3 regions of the Caballeronia sp. EK genome follow, and region 3 is predicted to be linked to each of the others. Evidence: predicted binding sites of a transcription regulator. Region 3 holds the regulator's gene; each other region holds the start of a gene.
What was found. Region 3 encodes FliA, which starts transcription of late flagellar genes. Its sites were predicted from a motif close to CTAAAGTTTNNNNNNNNNNNGCCGNTA; they were not measured.

Region 1: fliS (flagellar export chaperone FliS) is a predicted target of FliA. The motif match lies at 2,310-2,336, and genes of this name have one in related genera.
Region 2: flgK (flagellar hook-associated protein FlgK) is a predicted target of FliA. The motif match lies at 2,461-2,487, and genes of this name have one in related genera.

Annotation. Positions count from the first base shown of each region.
Region 1 is NZ_JACSUE010000006.1:519,418-523,907, forward strand. It holds gene fliF (flagellar basal-body MS-ring/collar protein FliF) at 1-1,609, opposite strand, end outside; gene fliE (flagellar hook-basal body complex protein FliE) at 1,886-2,251, shown strand; gene fliS (flagellar export chaperone FliS) at 2,475-2,894, shown strand; gene IAG25_RS20910 (flagellar protein FliT) at 2,923-3,252, shown strand; gene fliK (flagellar hook-length control protein FliK) at 3,296-4,490, shown strand, end outside.
Region 2 is NZ_JACSUE010000031.1:6,715-11,204, forward strand. It holds gene flgL (flagellar hook-associated protein FlgL) at 1-449, opposite strand, end outside; gene flgK (flagellar hook-associated protein FlgK) at 461-2,404, opposite strand; gene IAG25_RS39215 (flagellar brake protein) at 3,262-4,014, opposite strand; gene flgJ (flagellar assembly peptidoglycan hydrolase FlgJ) at 4,297-4,490, opposite strand, start outside.
Region 3 is NZ_JACSUE010000012.1:161-4,650, forward strand. It holds gene IAG25_RS29930 (aromatic ring-hydroxylating oxygenase subunit alpha) at 1-959, opposite strand, end outside; gene IAG25_RS29935 (GGDEF domain-containing protein) at 1,150-2,244, shown strand; gene IAG25_RS29940 (RNA polymerase sigma factor FliA) at 2,246-2,980, opposite strand; gene IAG25_RS29945 (MinD/ParA family ATP-binding protein) at 2,996-3,913, opposite strand; gene flhF (flagellar biosynthesis protein FlhF) at 3,906-4,490, opposite strand, start outside.

The DNA.
Region 1 (4,490 bases), on a different contig from region 3:
GGCCGCCGTCGAGCGACGGGCCATCGAGCAGCGAGAGTTCATCCGGTGCGCCGAGCGCGGGGGCGGCTTCGGGCAGCGGCGGGAAGGCGCGGCGCATCGCCGGCTTCACCATGCTGAAGTACAGGAACAGCCCGACGATCCCGATGCCCACGTACTTCGCCGCCTGGATGCCCCACGCGATCATCTGCGGGGTGCGCCACCACGGCACGTCCGGCGTCACGTTCAGGTCGGCCGAGAACGCGCTGTTCACCACGTTCACCGAGTCGCCGCGCTTCTCGTCGAAGCCCATCGCGTCCTTCACGAGCTGCTGGACCTGCGCGAGCTTGTCGGCGGCGAGCGGCGTCATCGTGACGTTGCCCTTCGCGTCGACCTTCTTGTCGTAGTTCACGACGACCGCCACGGACAGGCGCTTGATGCCGCCCGTCGCCTGCTCGAAATGGCGCACGGTGCGATCGACTTCGTAGTTGGTCGTCGTGTCGCGGCGCTGGTTTTGCGGCGTCGTCTTCGTGCCGACGGCGCCCGAAGCTGCCGCGTCGATCGGCGCGGAAGCCGGCTGCGGCGGCTGGTTCGAGAGCGCGCCCGGCACGCCCGATGCGCCGCCGCCCGTCGTTTCGCTCGATTCGCTCGACTGCTGGCTGCGGATCGCCGTGCTTTGCGGGTTGCCGTTCGGGCCGTAGCTTTCGGCGGTCTGTTCGAGCTTCGAGAAGTCGATGTCGGCGCTCACCTGCGAGCGGGCGTTTCCGGCGCCGAAGAGCGGCGCGAGAATCGCGTCGATGCGCTTTTGCGTGTTGTGCTCGATCTGCTGCACGTACTTCAGTTGCGACGCGTCGAGGCCGCTGACGGCGCTCTGGCTCGTGAGCAGATTGCCGTCCTGATCGACGATATTCACGTTCTTGACCGGCATGTCCGCGACGCCCGAAGCGACCATGTGCGCGATCGCGACCACCTGGCCTTCGTCGAGCACGCGGCCCGGATACAGATTGACCATGACGGACGCGGTCGGCAGTTCCTTGTCGCGCACGAACACGCTCGGCTTCGGAATCGCCAGATGCACGCGCGCCGACTTCACCGACGAGATCGCGCCGATCGTGCGCTCCAGCTCGCCTTCCAGCGCGCGCTGATAGTTGACCTGCTCGGCGAACTGGCTGATGCCGAACTTCTGGTTGTCCATCAGCTCGAAGCCGACCGAGCCGCTCTTCGGCAAGCCCTGGCTCGCGAGACGCAGACGCGTTTCGTGAACCTGCTCGGCCGGCACGAGAACGGCGCCGCCGCCGTCGGACAACTTGTAGGGAATGTTGCCCTGCTGTAGCGCGGCAACGATTGCGCCGCCGTCCCGGTCGGAGAGATTGGAGAAGAGGACGCGGTAGTCCGGCTGGCGCGACCACATGACGAGGCCGGCGATCACCATCGCCAGAATCGCGACGGCCACGATGAGCGGCACGCGCGGATTCGAGCGGAACTGGTTGAGCATCGGCACGCGCTGCGCGAAACCGCCGAAATCGGCGCCACCCGCGAGTCCCGGTGCGGCTGTTCCGGCTGCTCCCGGTTGTGCGCCCGCCAGGCCCATTCTGGCGTCGGGCGTGATGAGTGAGTTGTTGGGCGTATCCATTTAGCGTCGAAGCTCCGAATCCTGAGGTTCTCCTCCCGCCGCTTCCCGCTTCTCATGTAAGCGGCGGTGGAGGACTTTTCACGATGGGGATTATCCGCAGAAGATTGCAACTCGATTCGCTGAATAGAGCGGGGTTTTCCCCGTTCTTCCCGCGCTTTGAAAAACCGCCGGCTGCTAATCTTTTTCGTACTCGGTGAACCTCCGCGAAACGCATCCCGAGCACCTAGGTCCACGCCACGCGAGGCGCCGGCTTTCCCCCTGTCACCCGGAGTCAACATGAACTTTCCGATCAATCCGCTTTCCGCCGCGCTCTCGGCCATTCAGTCGCTGGCATCGCAAGCCGCGGGCGGCGTGTCCGGCCCGACCAGCGCAGCGGGCGCCGTCACGGGCCAGAGCGGGACATCGGGCGCGGCGAGCGTCGGCAGTTTCTCCGATGCGCTGAAATCGTCCATCGACAAGATCAGCGACAACCAGACCAAGGCGCTCGGCGAGGCGCACGCTTTCGAGATCGGTGCGCCGAATGTGTCGCTCAACGACGTGATGGTGGACATGCAGAAGGCGAACGTCGGGCTGCAATTCGGGTTGCAGGTGCGCAACAAGCTCGTGTCGGCCTACAACGACATCATGCAGATCTCCGTCTGACGATCCGTTCGCGATCCAGCCCCCAATCGTTGTTGCGACGGCTCTAGAGTCCTGAGTCCTAAAGCTTTGCCGCGTTTCTCCGATAACCCCGATAACGGCACGGCGAACGATGGTTCGTTTGCCCGCGCCGGTTTTTGCCGGGCGCACGGGGATCCGGACGAGAAGCAGGGCGTCCGTTTGAAGCAAGCGGAACGCCGCGGCATCGCATAAGGAGAATCGAGAGATGTATTCCCCAGGACACGCTGGAGCCAATGCCTACGCACGCGTGGGCGTGCAGACAGGAGTGATGGGAGCCAGCCCGCACCGTCTGATCGTGATGCTGTATCAGGGCGCACGCCAGGCGATCGCGCAGGCGCGCATGCACATGCAGCAGAACAACATCGGCGCGCGCGGCACGGCGATCAGCAAGGCCATCAGCATCATCGAGAGCGGCTTGCAGCAGGCGCTCAACAAGGATGCGGGCGGCGAGATCGCGGAGCGGCTGGACGCGCTGTACACGTATATGACGCGCCGGCTGCTCGAGGCGAACCTGAAGCAGGACGAGACGATGCTGGTCGAGATCGACAATCTGCTCGCGACGCTCGAAGACGCCTGGGTGGGAATTGGACCGGAAGTGGCGCAAATGACCGCCGCGCCCGTTTGACGGGATGCGCGTCGACTGCCTCGAAAGAATGAAGACGACACAAGAATATTTCGCCCACTACGAAGCCATCGCGGCGGTTTCCGGCCAGATGCTGGCGGCCGCGCGCGGCGGCGAATGGAGCGAGCTGAAGGCGTTGCAAGGCACGTACCGCGAGTTGATCGAGCAACTGAAGCAAGTGGATTCCGGCTCGGAACTCGACGAAAACGCCCGTGCACGCAAGCTGGACCTCGTGAAGAAGATTCTCGCCGACGACGCCGCGATCCGCGATCTGACGTCGCCGAGCCTCGCGCGTCTTTCGGCGCTGTTCACGGTCAACAGCCCGGCGCGCGTACTGAAAAAAATGATCGGACTGCGCTAGGCGCGGGTCCGCGCCCGATCGCGGCGCATATGAGGATGTGGGCATGACTGGACTCGATACCGCGATCGCATCGTTGCTCGCCAGCCGCACCGAGCTCCTGTTGTCCGCGATCCGTGCGCCGAACGGAGTGAGCGGCAGCGGCGTCACCGGCGCGAGCGTCGGACAGACGACGACGCAGACGGACATGTCGCAGACCGTCGGCACGCATCCCGGCGCGGCGACGCCGGCGGCATCGGCGCAAACCGCGTTCTCCAGCGTCGCGCGCACGCTCGACGTGATCTCGCGCTTTCCCGGCGCGGCGCCCGCGCTGACCGGCGACGCCCCGCTCTGGCCGACTCCGCCGCGCCCCGCGAGCGCCTTCGCCGCGCTCACGACCGGCCTCTTCGATACCGCTTTCTCTTCCAACGCCGCCGCGGTTGCCGCAGCGCGCGCCGCGACGCAGAATCTGCCGCCGCTGCCCGCCGCCGCGCTCGCGACCGCGCTGGCGAAAACCGTCGACGAAAGCGGGCTCTTCTACGAATCGCATCTGGTGCAATGGCTCGCGGGCCAGCGCAGCGCCGCGTCGCTCGGCAACGAGCCGCAGGCGCGCGCCGATGCGCGCTCGATGTCCTTGCCGTTCGATTTAGCGAACGTCCCGACGCCCGGCGACGCCTGGCTGGATGAGGCCCGCGCGCCGCAACCCATACCCGATCTGCCCGACTTTCACGGACGCCCGGTCGCGACGCCGCAGACGCCGCAGCAGGCGGCCGCGCTCGCGGCGTCGGTGCGCGATGCGCCGCCATCGGCGCTATCGAATTCGCAAAGCGGAAGCGTCAGCGGCGGCATGAACGCGCAGAGCGCGCAGCCGAGCCAGCAGGAATCGGCGTTGCAGGCGTCGGTCGCGGCGGGCATCCATCCGGCGACGCTCAATGTCGTGCGCCAGCAACTCGACGTGCTCGCGAATCAGCAGTTCCGCTGGCAGGGCGAGGCGTGGCCCGGCACGCGCTTCGAGTGGGAAGTTGCCCGCGAGCCGCACGATCCGCGCACCGCCGACGATGCCGCCGACGAACGCGCTTGGCGCACGCGCATCACGCTGTCGCTGCCCGCGCTCGGCACCGTCGACGCCGAACTCGTGCTGACGGGCGAAAAGCTCGTCGCGCGCATCAAGGCGGGCGATGCGGGCGCGCGGCGTCTTGCTGCCGATGGGGTCGCGTTCGCGCGTCAACTGGAGGCGGCGGGCATCGCGCTGGCGTCGCTTT
Region 2 (4,490 bases), on a different contig from region 3:
GCATTGTTCGAGAACGGCGCCGTGCCGCCCTTTAGCCCCGAGAAGATGTAGTTGCCGTCGCTGTCCGTGGTGTTCGCAAGACCGAAGAGCTGATCGCGCAAACCCTGGATCGCGGTCGCGACCGCCGAGCGGTCCGAATCGGTGAGCGAACCGTCGCCCGCATGCACGATCTGCGTCTGGATGCTCTGGATCACGTTGCTCACGTTGCTCAACGTGGAGTCTTCCTGCTGCAGCGACGACAGCGCGGTCGTCTGGTTCGTGCTGTATTGCGCGAGCGCGCCGCTCTTCAACGTAAGCTGCACCGCCTGCGCCGCGCCGAGCGGATCGTCGGACGCGGTGAGAATGCGCTTGCCCGATGAGATCTGCTGATACATCGACGCGAGCGTGCTCTGCTGGTCGCTCATCGAAGCGACGTTCATGTTGAAGTACTGGGAACTGGAAATCCGCATCGCGTTTAACCTCAGTTGAACATGCCGAGCAGCGACTGGAACAGCGTCGCGGCGGTCTGAATCACCTTGCTGTTCGCTTGATAGAGCTGCTGATACTGAATCAGGTTGGCCGCTTCTTCGTTCAGGTTCACGCCCTGCACCGATTGCTGCGCCGAAGTTGCTTGAGTCAGGAGCGCGGTCTGCGCCGTGCTCGTCGCCTTGAGCTGGTTGGTCGTGTTGCCGATCGTGTTGATGTAGCCCGCGTACGAGCTCGTCAGCGTCTCGGTGCCGCCGTTGAGCGACTTCGACGACACCAGGTTCGCCATCGCGAGCGCATTGCTGCCGTCGCTCGTGCCGCCCTTGTTCTGCGCGATCTTGAACGCGTCGCCGTCCTTCGGCGTGCCGCTGATGGTCGCGGAAACGCCGTTCGCCGAGACCGTCAGGCCCTTCGTCGCATCGTAGGGAATCGTCTGGCCGACGGCGTAACTGGTCCCGCCGACTGTCACCGCCACGTCCGACGTGAAGCCGTTCGCCGTCGCGCTGTACTTCAGGTTGATGTCCGACGACATCGCGTTGCTCGTCACCGTCGCCGACGAGATCGACGCCGTGCCCGTGTTCGTGCTTGCCGCCGACGTCACCGCGGGCGATGCCGCTGCGATCGCTGCGCCGTTGCTCGTCGTGAGCTTGAAGTTGTCGAGCGAAGCGCGTGTCGGCTGAATCGTGAACGAGTCGCCCTTCTGCACGCCGGTCAGCGAAGACACGTCGATGTTCAGGCCGTTGATCGTCTTCTGCGTCTCCGTCGCCGGATCGATCGAGCCGAGTTGCTGGCCGGTCGCCGGGTCGGTCACCGTGTACTTGCTGCCGTCGTAGGTGACGGTGAAATCGTTGGCGGGCGGCTGCGTGCCATCGACGATCGTCGCCGTCGGCGTGCCGGTACCCTGGTTGCGCGCGTTGGCGATGATGTTCGGTTCGCCGGTCGCGAACAGCTTGCCGCCGGGCTGGCCGTTCAGGTCGAGGCCGAGCGCGTTCTGGCCGTTCAACTGGCTGGCGAAGCTCGTCGCGATGGCGCCGAGTTGCGCCTGCGCCGGATCGAGCGTCTGCGTGCGAAAGTCGATGAGCCCGCCGACCACGCCGCCCGTGAGCGCCGAGTTGTCGACGTATTGCGTGTTTGCGGCGGTTTGCGTGGTGCCGTCGCGGCTCTTGAACGCGACCGCGAGTTCGCTCGGATCGGAAGCCGACGGCACCGCTTGCAGCCCGTATTGCGTATTGCCGACGACGAGCGGCTGCCCGTTGCCGATGAACACGTTGTAGTTGCCGTCCTGCTGCACGACCTGCACGCCGATCATCGAGCTCAGATTCGTGACGAGCTGATCGCGCTGATCGAGCAACTGGTTCGGCTGCTGGCCGCCCGCGCTGGCGATGTTGATCTGCTTGTTGAGATCGGCGATCTGTTGCGAGTAGCTGTTGATCTGCGAGACGGCGCTCGTCAGTTGCGTGTTGACGCTCTGACGCAACTGGTCGTATTGCTGGCCGGCCGAGTTGATCTGATCCGCGAGCGTCTGCGCGCTGCTCATCAGCGACTGGCGCGCGGCAGTGCTGCTCGCGGAGTTCGCGACCGACTGCAGGCCGGAAAAGTAATTCGTGATGCCTTGCGCGATGCCCTTGGTCGGATCGCCGACGAGGTTGTTCAGCTGCGAGATCAGCGAATAGTACGTGCTCGCCGCGCTGCTCGACGCCTGCGTGTTGTTCACTTGCGTCGTCAGGTACTGGCTGTACTGACGCGTGACGGTGATGGCCTGAACGCCGTTGCCGAGATAACCCGAGCCGGTGAACTGACCGGACGACTCCTGATACGAGACCTTCTCGAGCGTATAGCCCGGCGTCGCGGCGTTGCTGATGTTCTGTCCCGTGGTCGTCAGGCCCCACTGGGCCGCATTCAGACCGGAAAGACCAATGCTGAAGATGTTATTGGACATGCGTGAATCCTGGTGAGGCGGCGATTGAGCGTGCGCTGCCGCATGGCTGTTTTGTATATCGGCCGATTGCCGGGGAAGTTGAGCGTTTGCGCGCTTTGTGGACGGTTGTCGCGATGGGGCCATTATCGGAGGGGGGCTGCAATGGCTATTGCTGGAAGAGCGGGAGTTTTATGGCTTATTTCTTTGGTTTTGGTTTTTTTGCCGGATCCCGGTTTCGCGGTGGTCTATTAGCACTGCCCCTGTGCGGGGCGGCAGTCACTTTCTTTGCTGCTGCAAAGAAAGTAACCAAAGAAAGCAGCTCGAGACGCCCGCGGTCACACGCACGTTGGCCATGCTTGCCAGCCCGCAGTGGCACTCGCCTAAGTGTCGCCCCCAAAGGACTTACCGGGCTTGGCTCGCGCACGGTCTGCCGAGCCATAACATTAAGCGCGCTGGTTCAGCACGAGATAGCATCGGCACAGCGCTACGCGCTGCCGTTGGGTATGCAAGGGAAACCAGTGGGATGCGAATGCAGTGAGATGGAAACGTAGCAAGTACGCGTGCGCACGCAAACCCGATTGACCCGTCGGCCGCGAAGCGGGCCGGAGCCATTTGGTGCTGAACCAGTGACGCAAGCGATGCGATGCGGCAGACCGTGCGCGAGCCAAGCCCGAATGGACCTTTGGGGGCGACACTTAGGCGAGGGCCACCGCGGGCTGGCAAGCATGGCCAAACTGCGTGTGACCGCGGGCTTAAACGAGCTGCTTTCTTTGGTTACTTTCTTTGCAGCAGCAAAGAAAGTGACCCCCGCCCCGGGGAGGGGCAGTGCCAATAGACCGACACGAATCCGGGATCCAGCGACGAGCCAGCGAAAAAAACTACTTCGCCAACGACCGCCGCTTCATCTCCAGCTGAGTAATAAGCCGCTGCAGCGTATTCTCCGCCGACCCCGGCATCGAAACAAACTTGAACCCGATGGTATATCGGCAATCACCCTTCGCCGTAGTCGATTCCCGATGCGAAACAAGCTTCATATCCAGCGTAACCTTTCCATTAGCGCTGAAATGCAGCTCGGCATCCTGAATCACGATGCCCATCTCGAGATTCGCAACGCGCTCATCCGTCGTGCGCAAAGCAACGCCGCCCAGCGACAAATCATGCACCTCGAAGCGAAACCGGTCCCCTTCCGGCAGCGAGCCCGTGCAGATATAAGGATCGAGCACCGGCGCCTCGACGCGGAAATACTCGCGCCGCTGCATGTAATACAGCACCGGCGGAAACTCGACCTCAAACGCCGAGCGTCCGTCGAACACCGTCTCACGCGGCGTCGGCGTCGTGAATTCCACCCGCACGCCTTCCGGCGCCGCGTTGAAAACGAGCTTCTGCGAGGCGAGCACGCCGCGGTTCTGCTCCGCCACGCCGCCCCAGTCGAAAGTGAATCGATGCGCGGTCACATCGACGTCAAGCAAACGCGTGACGATTTGCCCGTCGCCATATTGCGCCGTCAGAAAGTCGCCGCGATTGGCGAGATTGCGCAGCGCCACGCCGATTTCCAGCGGATTGCGCCGGCCGAAATCCACGTTCGGCGCGATGTCGTCGTCGGCAACGTCATGCTTGAGATAGGTGTTCATGGTGCTAGCCGTGTTCATTGTGCTCGCGCCGCCCGATTCGTCGAACGTCGCGCGTCGATCCGAACCAGAATCGGTCCAGCACTTCGATTATTCAGGTTAGCGGCATACTTCTTCGAAAGTTTAGGGTTGGCCACCGAAAAATGTATGTGGTGCGCCGTCCCTACGAACGTAAAACGTTTGCTGCCGTAAAAGATCCGAACAATCGCGCTGTCCGCGCACTGGAATTCGCGCATGCGACGCCTTCTACAGCAAGAAGACGGCCGCAAACATCGGCTGATTGCGTCAGACGATCTGACGCATGATCGAGATGAGCTTCTTCGCGTACTGCGGGTCAGTCGCGTAGCCCGCCTTCTGCATGCCGTGCGCGAAGCCCGCGACATCGCGCGATGCCTGAATCACCGGCGCATAGCGCGGATTGTTCTTGATGACGCTCGCGTAATCGGTCAGCGCTTCCTCGTACGAGTCGTACGCGCGGA
Region 3 (4,490 bases):
CCCGCCAGCCATCTCCGGTAAGCCACCGCCATCCGATCGCACCGCTGATGCAACTCCGCATCGAGATCGAGCGGCAGACGCCGAGGCCATTGCGACTCGACGATCGGCGTGTCCTGCATCAGTATTTCCATATTGAAGTCGTAAAGCGCCTGATCGGAATGCGTCGCGTCGTCCTCATGAATCGACACGAGCCACGCGCGCGTTTCCGTCTGCGTCACCGGCGACGCCGCCAGCATGATATGCAGCGCACCCTGTCCGCCCGACGCCATCTTCGTGAGACTCGCGATCAACGGCCGCTTCACGCGATACACATAATCGATCATCGCGCCGCCGCCCTGTCCAGGAATCCCCGCGGGTTGCCAGTATCGGCACTGCCGCGCCTCCAGTCCGCCATCGGCAGTCTGCACGACTTCATAATCCGGCACTTCCGTATGCGCGTCCTCGCCCAGAATCCCCACATGCACGAACGAAAAGTGCGCCATATCGAGAAAATTTTCGACGACGCGCGGCGCCGATGACCTCACCGTCTGCGGCGCGAGATTGATGCGCCGGCCACCGGGAATCGCGGCTTCGGGAAAGAAATCGAGCGCGTAGGCCGGCTCGCCGAAGCACATCCACACGACGCCGTACTTCTCCTCGCTGACGAATGTCGTCGCGCAGGCACGCTTCGGAGGACGCAACGAAGGATTCGACGGAATCCGCAAGCACTGCCCTTCGATGTCGTAACGCCAGCCGTGATACGGGCACACGATCTGATCGCGCATCACGTGCCCGAGCGACAACTGCGCGCCGCGATGCGGACAGTAATCGCGCCAAACATGCGCCGCGCCGCTACCGTCGCGCCACACGACGATGCACTCATCGGCGACGACAAAGCCGCGCGCGCCGCCTTCGGGGACGTCTTCGCTATTGCAGACCGGCAGCCATTCGCCGGCCAGAGAAATGGATTCGTCGCGCATCACGGTGAATCGGAAATAGAAGTGCGAAAGCCGTTATTACACGAAACACAGCGTCTTCGCAAAACGTTGCAAAATAGCGGATCGCTCGCTCGGCGCAATTCGATACCACGCCATAAAGTCGATGCCACGCGACGGGGCCGCAGTAAAGACAGCAAGATAAAAGAAAGAAATCACCATCCAGGGGTTCAGTATGGAGCAGGCGCATCAACCGGCACGCCGGCCTTATGCCTTCGCATGGTCCGAGCACCGGAATCCCGAACGCGAGCAGGCCACGCTGCGGGTCTGGATGGGAGCGGCGGTTCTTCTGGCCTACGGCATCTTCGCGTGGCTCCGCCCTTCCTACGATGCACTGGCGGTCGCGCGTCTCATCGCGCTCTACGTGTCTTACGGTGCTGCCACGCTGCTGATCGTCAACCGCATGAGCACGCCGTCGGAGAAGCGTCTCACGGTCACGACCATCGCCGATCAAACGCTGCTCGGGCTCGCGCTTGCAGCGGGCGGCGCGATCGCGCTGCCGCTCATCTGGGTGATGTTCTGGTTTCTGATCGGCTCGGGATGCCGTTACGGCAAGCGCACGCTCGCGGTGTCATGCGCGACGGCGCTCATCGTCGTGATGGCGCTCGGCGTCTGGCAGCCGTGGTGGCGCGCCAATCTTCCCGCCGCGATCGGGCTGGGTTTGAGCGTGCTGGGCGCATCGGTGTATTTGAGCGTACTCGTCGATCGCCTCGGCAATGCGAATCGCGATCTCGCGCGTCAGGCATCGACCGATCCGCTCACGGGCCTGTCCAACCGATACGCGCTCGAACGGATCGTCGATCGTGCGATGACCGCGCGCGAAACCGGCGGCGACGATGCCACCGCGCTCCTTCTCATCGATCTCGACGGCTTCAAGGAAGTGAACGATACCTACGGTCACGCCGTCGGCGACATGCTGCTGCAAGCCTTCGCGCAATCGCTCGCGAAGCGCATGCGCAAGTCGGACACCATCGCGCGTCTGGGCGGCGACGAGTTCGTCGTGCTTGCACATCAGGTGCGCGACCGCGCGGCGGTGCTATCGGTGGCCGACAGCATTCACTCGATTCTCGACGCGATGACATCGGTGCAGGAGCGGCCGGTGTCGGTATCGGCGAGCATCGGCGCGTGTCTGCTTTCGAGCGCGACGAGCGCGCAGCAATCCGGCATCACCGCCGTGCTGCGCGCCGCCGATCGTGCGATGTATCGCGCAAAAAGTCTCGGCGAAGGGAAAACGGTCTTCGCCGAAACGCGCGACTTCGAAACGAACTGAATCAGGCCTCGACACTCGTCCACGCCTGCTCGCGCAGCTTCGTGCGCAGACGTGCGACCGCCTGGCTGTGCAGCTGGCACACGCGCGATTCGCTCACTTCCATCACCGCGCCGATTTCGCGCAGGTTCAGGCCGCGTTCGTAGTAAAGGCTCATCAGCAGCTTCTCACGTTCGGGCAGCTTGTCGATCGCTTCGATCAGCGCGCCGCGCAGGCTGTCGTCGAGCAGCGCCGAAAGCGGATCCGAGCGATCGACGCAATAGCGGTCGAGGAACGGCTCGTCGTCGGCGGAGCGGTCGAAGTCTTCGTAGTAGATCAGCTGGCTGCCGTGCAGATCCTGGAGCATCGACTGATACTCGTCGAGCGGCATCTTCATGTGCTCGGCGATCTCCGTCTCGCTCGCGGAGCGGCCGAGGTTCTGCTCGACCTTATGCACCGCCGATTCCACTTCGCGCGACGTCTTGCGCATGCTGCGCGGCAGCCAGTCGTTGGCGCGCAGCTCGTCGAGCATCGCGCCGCGAATGCGCTGGCTCGCGTAGGTTTCGAATTGCGCGCCTTGATCTTCCTTGTAGCGGCTCGCCGCGTCCAGCAGACCGATCATGCCGGCCTGGATGAGATCGTCGAGATCGACGCTCGCCGGCATCTTGGCGACGAGCTGAAGCCCCAGCCGACGAACGAGCGGCGCATATTTCGTCAGGACGTCCGACTGTGAGAGTTTGCCTTGGGCGTTATACATCATGGTCACCTATCTTGATCACATCGACGCCGTGCTGCTCATTGCAAAGTCGTGAAGCGCGGCCACACGATGCGCCGCCTCCCGCCCGCCCTGTTCAGAGTCGCCAACCGGAATTCGCGCGTCTGGCTGGCCGTTCGCCGCGCGCATGTACGGCGCGGGGCGCATCGGCCAGTGGAGGAGCTCCGCCGCGATCGCGCGGTAGTCGCGTGCCGCGGCCGTGGCCGGGAACGCTTCGACTGCGCAGCGTGAGAGTTCCTTTGCCCGAGCGACGCGCGCATCCTCGGACACATACCCTGCCTGCACGAGCGACACGGCCAGATACCGGCTCGCGACGCCCGACAGGTTGTCGAATGCGACCGCCGCGTCGGCCGGGTTCTGCACGTGATTGATGAGCACGCGGAACTGGCCGATCGCATGGGCGTAGTGCAGGCGCTTCATGCACGCATACGCCTCGGTGATCGCCGACGCGGCAACCCGCGTCACGATGAGAAAGTCATGCGCCTGAGCCGCGAGCGTCGACAGCGCGCCGTGACGGTCCAGTTGCGCATCGATCAAAACGATGTCGGCCGGACCATCGAGCAATGCGCGGCACTGCGCGGCGTCGTGGCTGATGCGCTCGTCGCGCGGTGCGGCGATCTGCGAGAAGCCGAACGGCGTGCGCTCGACGACATCGGCGAGCGCGCGGCGGCCGGACATCACCGCGGCGAGCGTGCCTGCATCGGACAAACCCAGCATGCGGCTCACCGATCCCGCGTCCTGATGCTCGTCGATCACGAGCACATCCTTGCCGTGCACGGACAGCGCCGCGCCGAGATTCACCACCGCCGACGTGCACCCGATGCCCGCCGGCCCGCCCGCAACCGCCACCACGCGCGAACCGGCACGCGTGAGCAGCCGTCGCAGACCTTCCGCCTGGTCGAGCACGAACTTATCCAAAGTGCACCCCATGCAGTTCGGTCGTGGCGCGCGCGGACAATGCGGAGAGCAGCGCCGGCACTTCTTCGTCCTGCGGCACGAACGGCGAGCCGTCGCGGGGAATGCAGAATGCGCTCTTGATGAGAAAACGCTTGGTCGCGACGTACAGGTTCTCCGGCACCTTCTGGCCGGTCGACACGTAATGCACCGGCAGCTTGTAGCGGATGACCGTATCGAGCACGCCGCCGAGATTCGTCGCTTCGTCGAGCTTGGTCAGGATGCAGCCCGCGAGCGGCGGCTGATCCGCGGCGCTCTTGTATGCCTGCACGACTTCGTTGAGCGTGTCGCCGTGGCTCGTCGCGTTGAGCAGCAGGATGCGCTGCACCGGATGGCCCGCGCCGCACAGCATCGCGATCTGGTCGGAGACCATGCGGTCGCGCTGGCTCATGCCGATCGTGTCGATCAGCACGATATGTTTGTTGCGCAGCTCGGAAAGCGCGAGCTGCAGGTCCGCGGCGTCCTTCACCGCGTGAACCGACACGCCGAGAATCTTGCCGAAGATGCGCAGTTGCTCGTGCGCGCCGATCCGGTAGCTGTC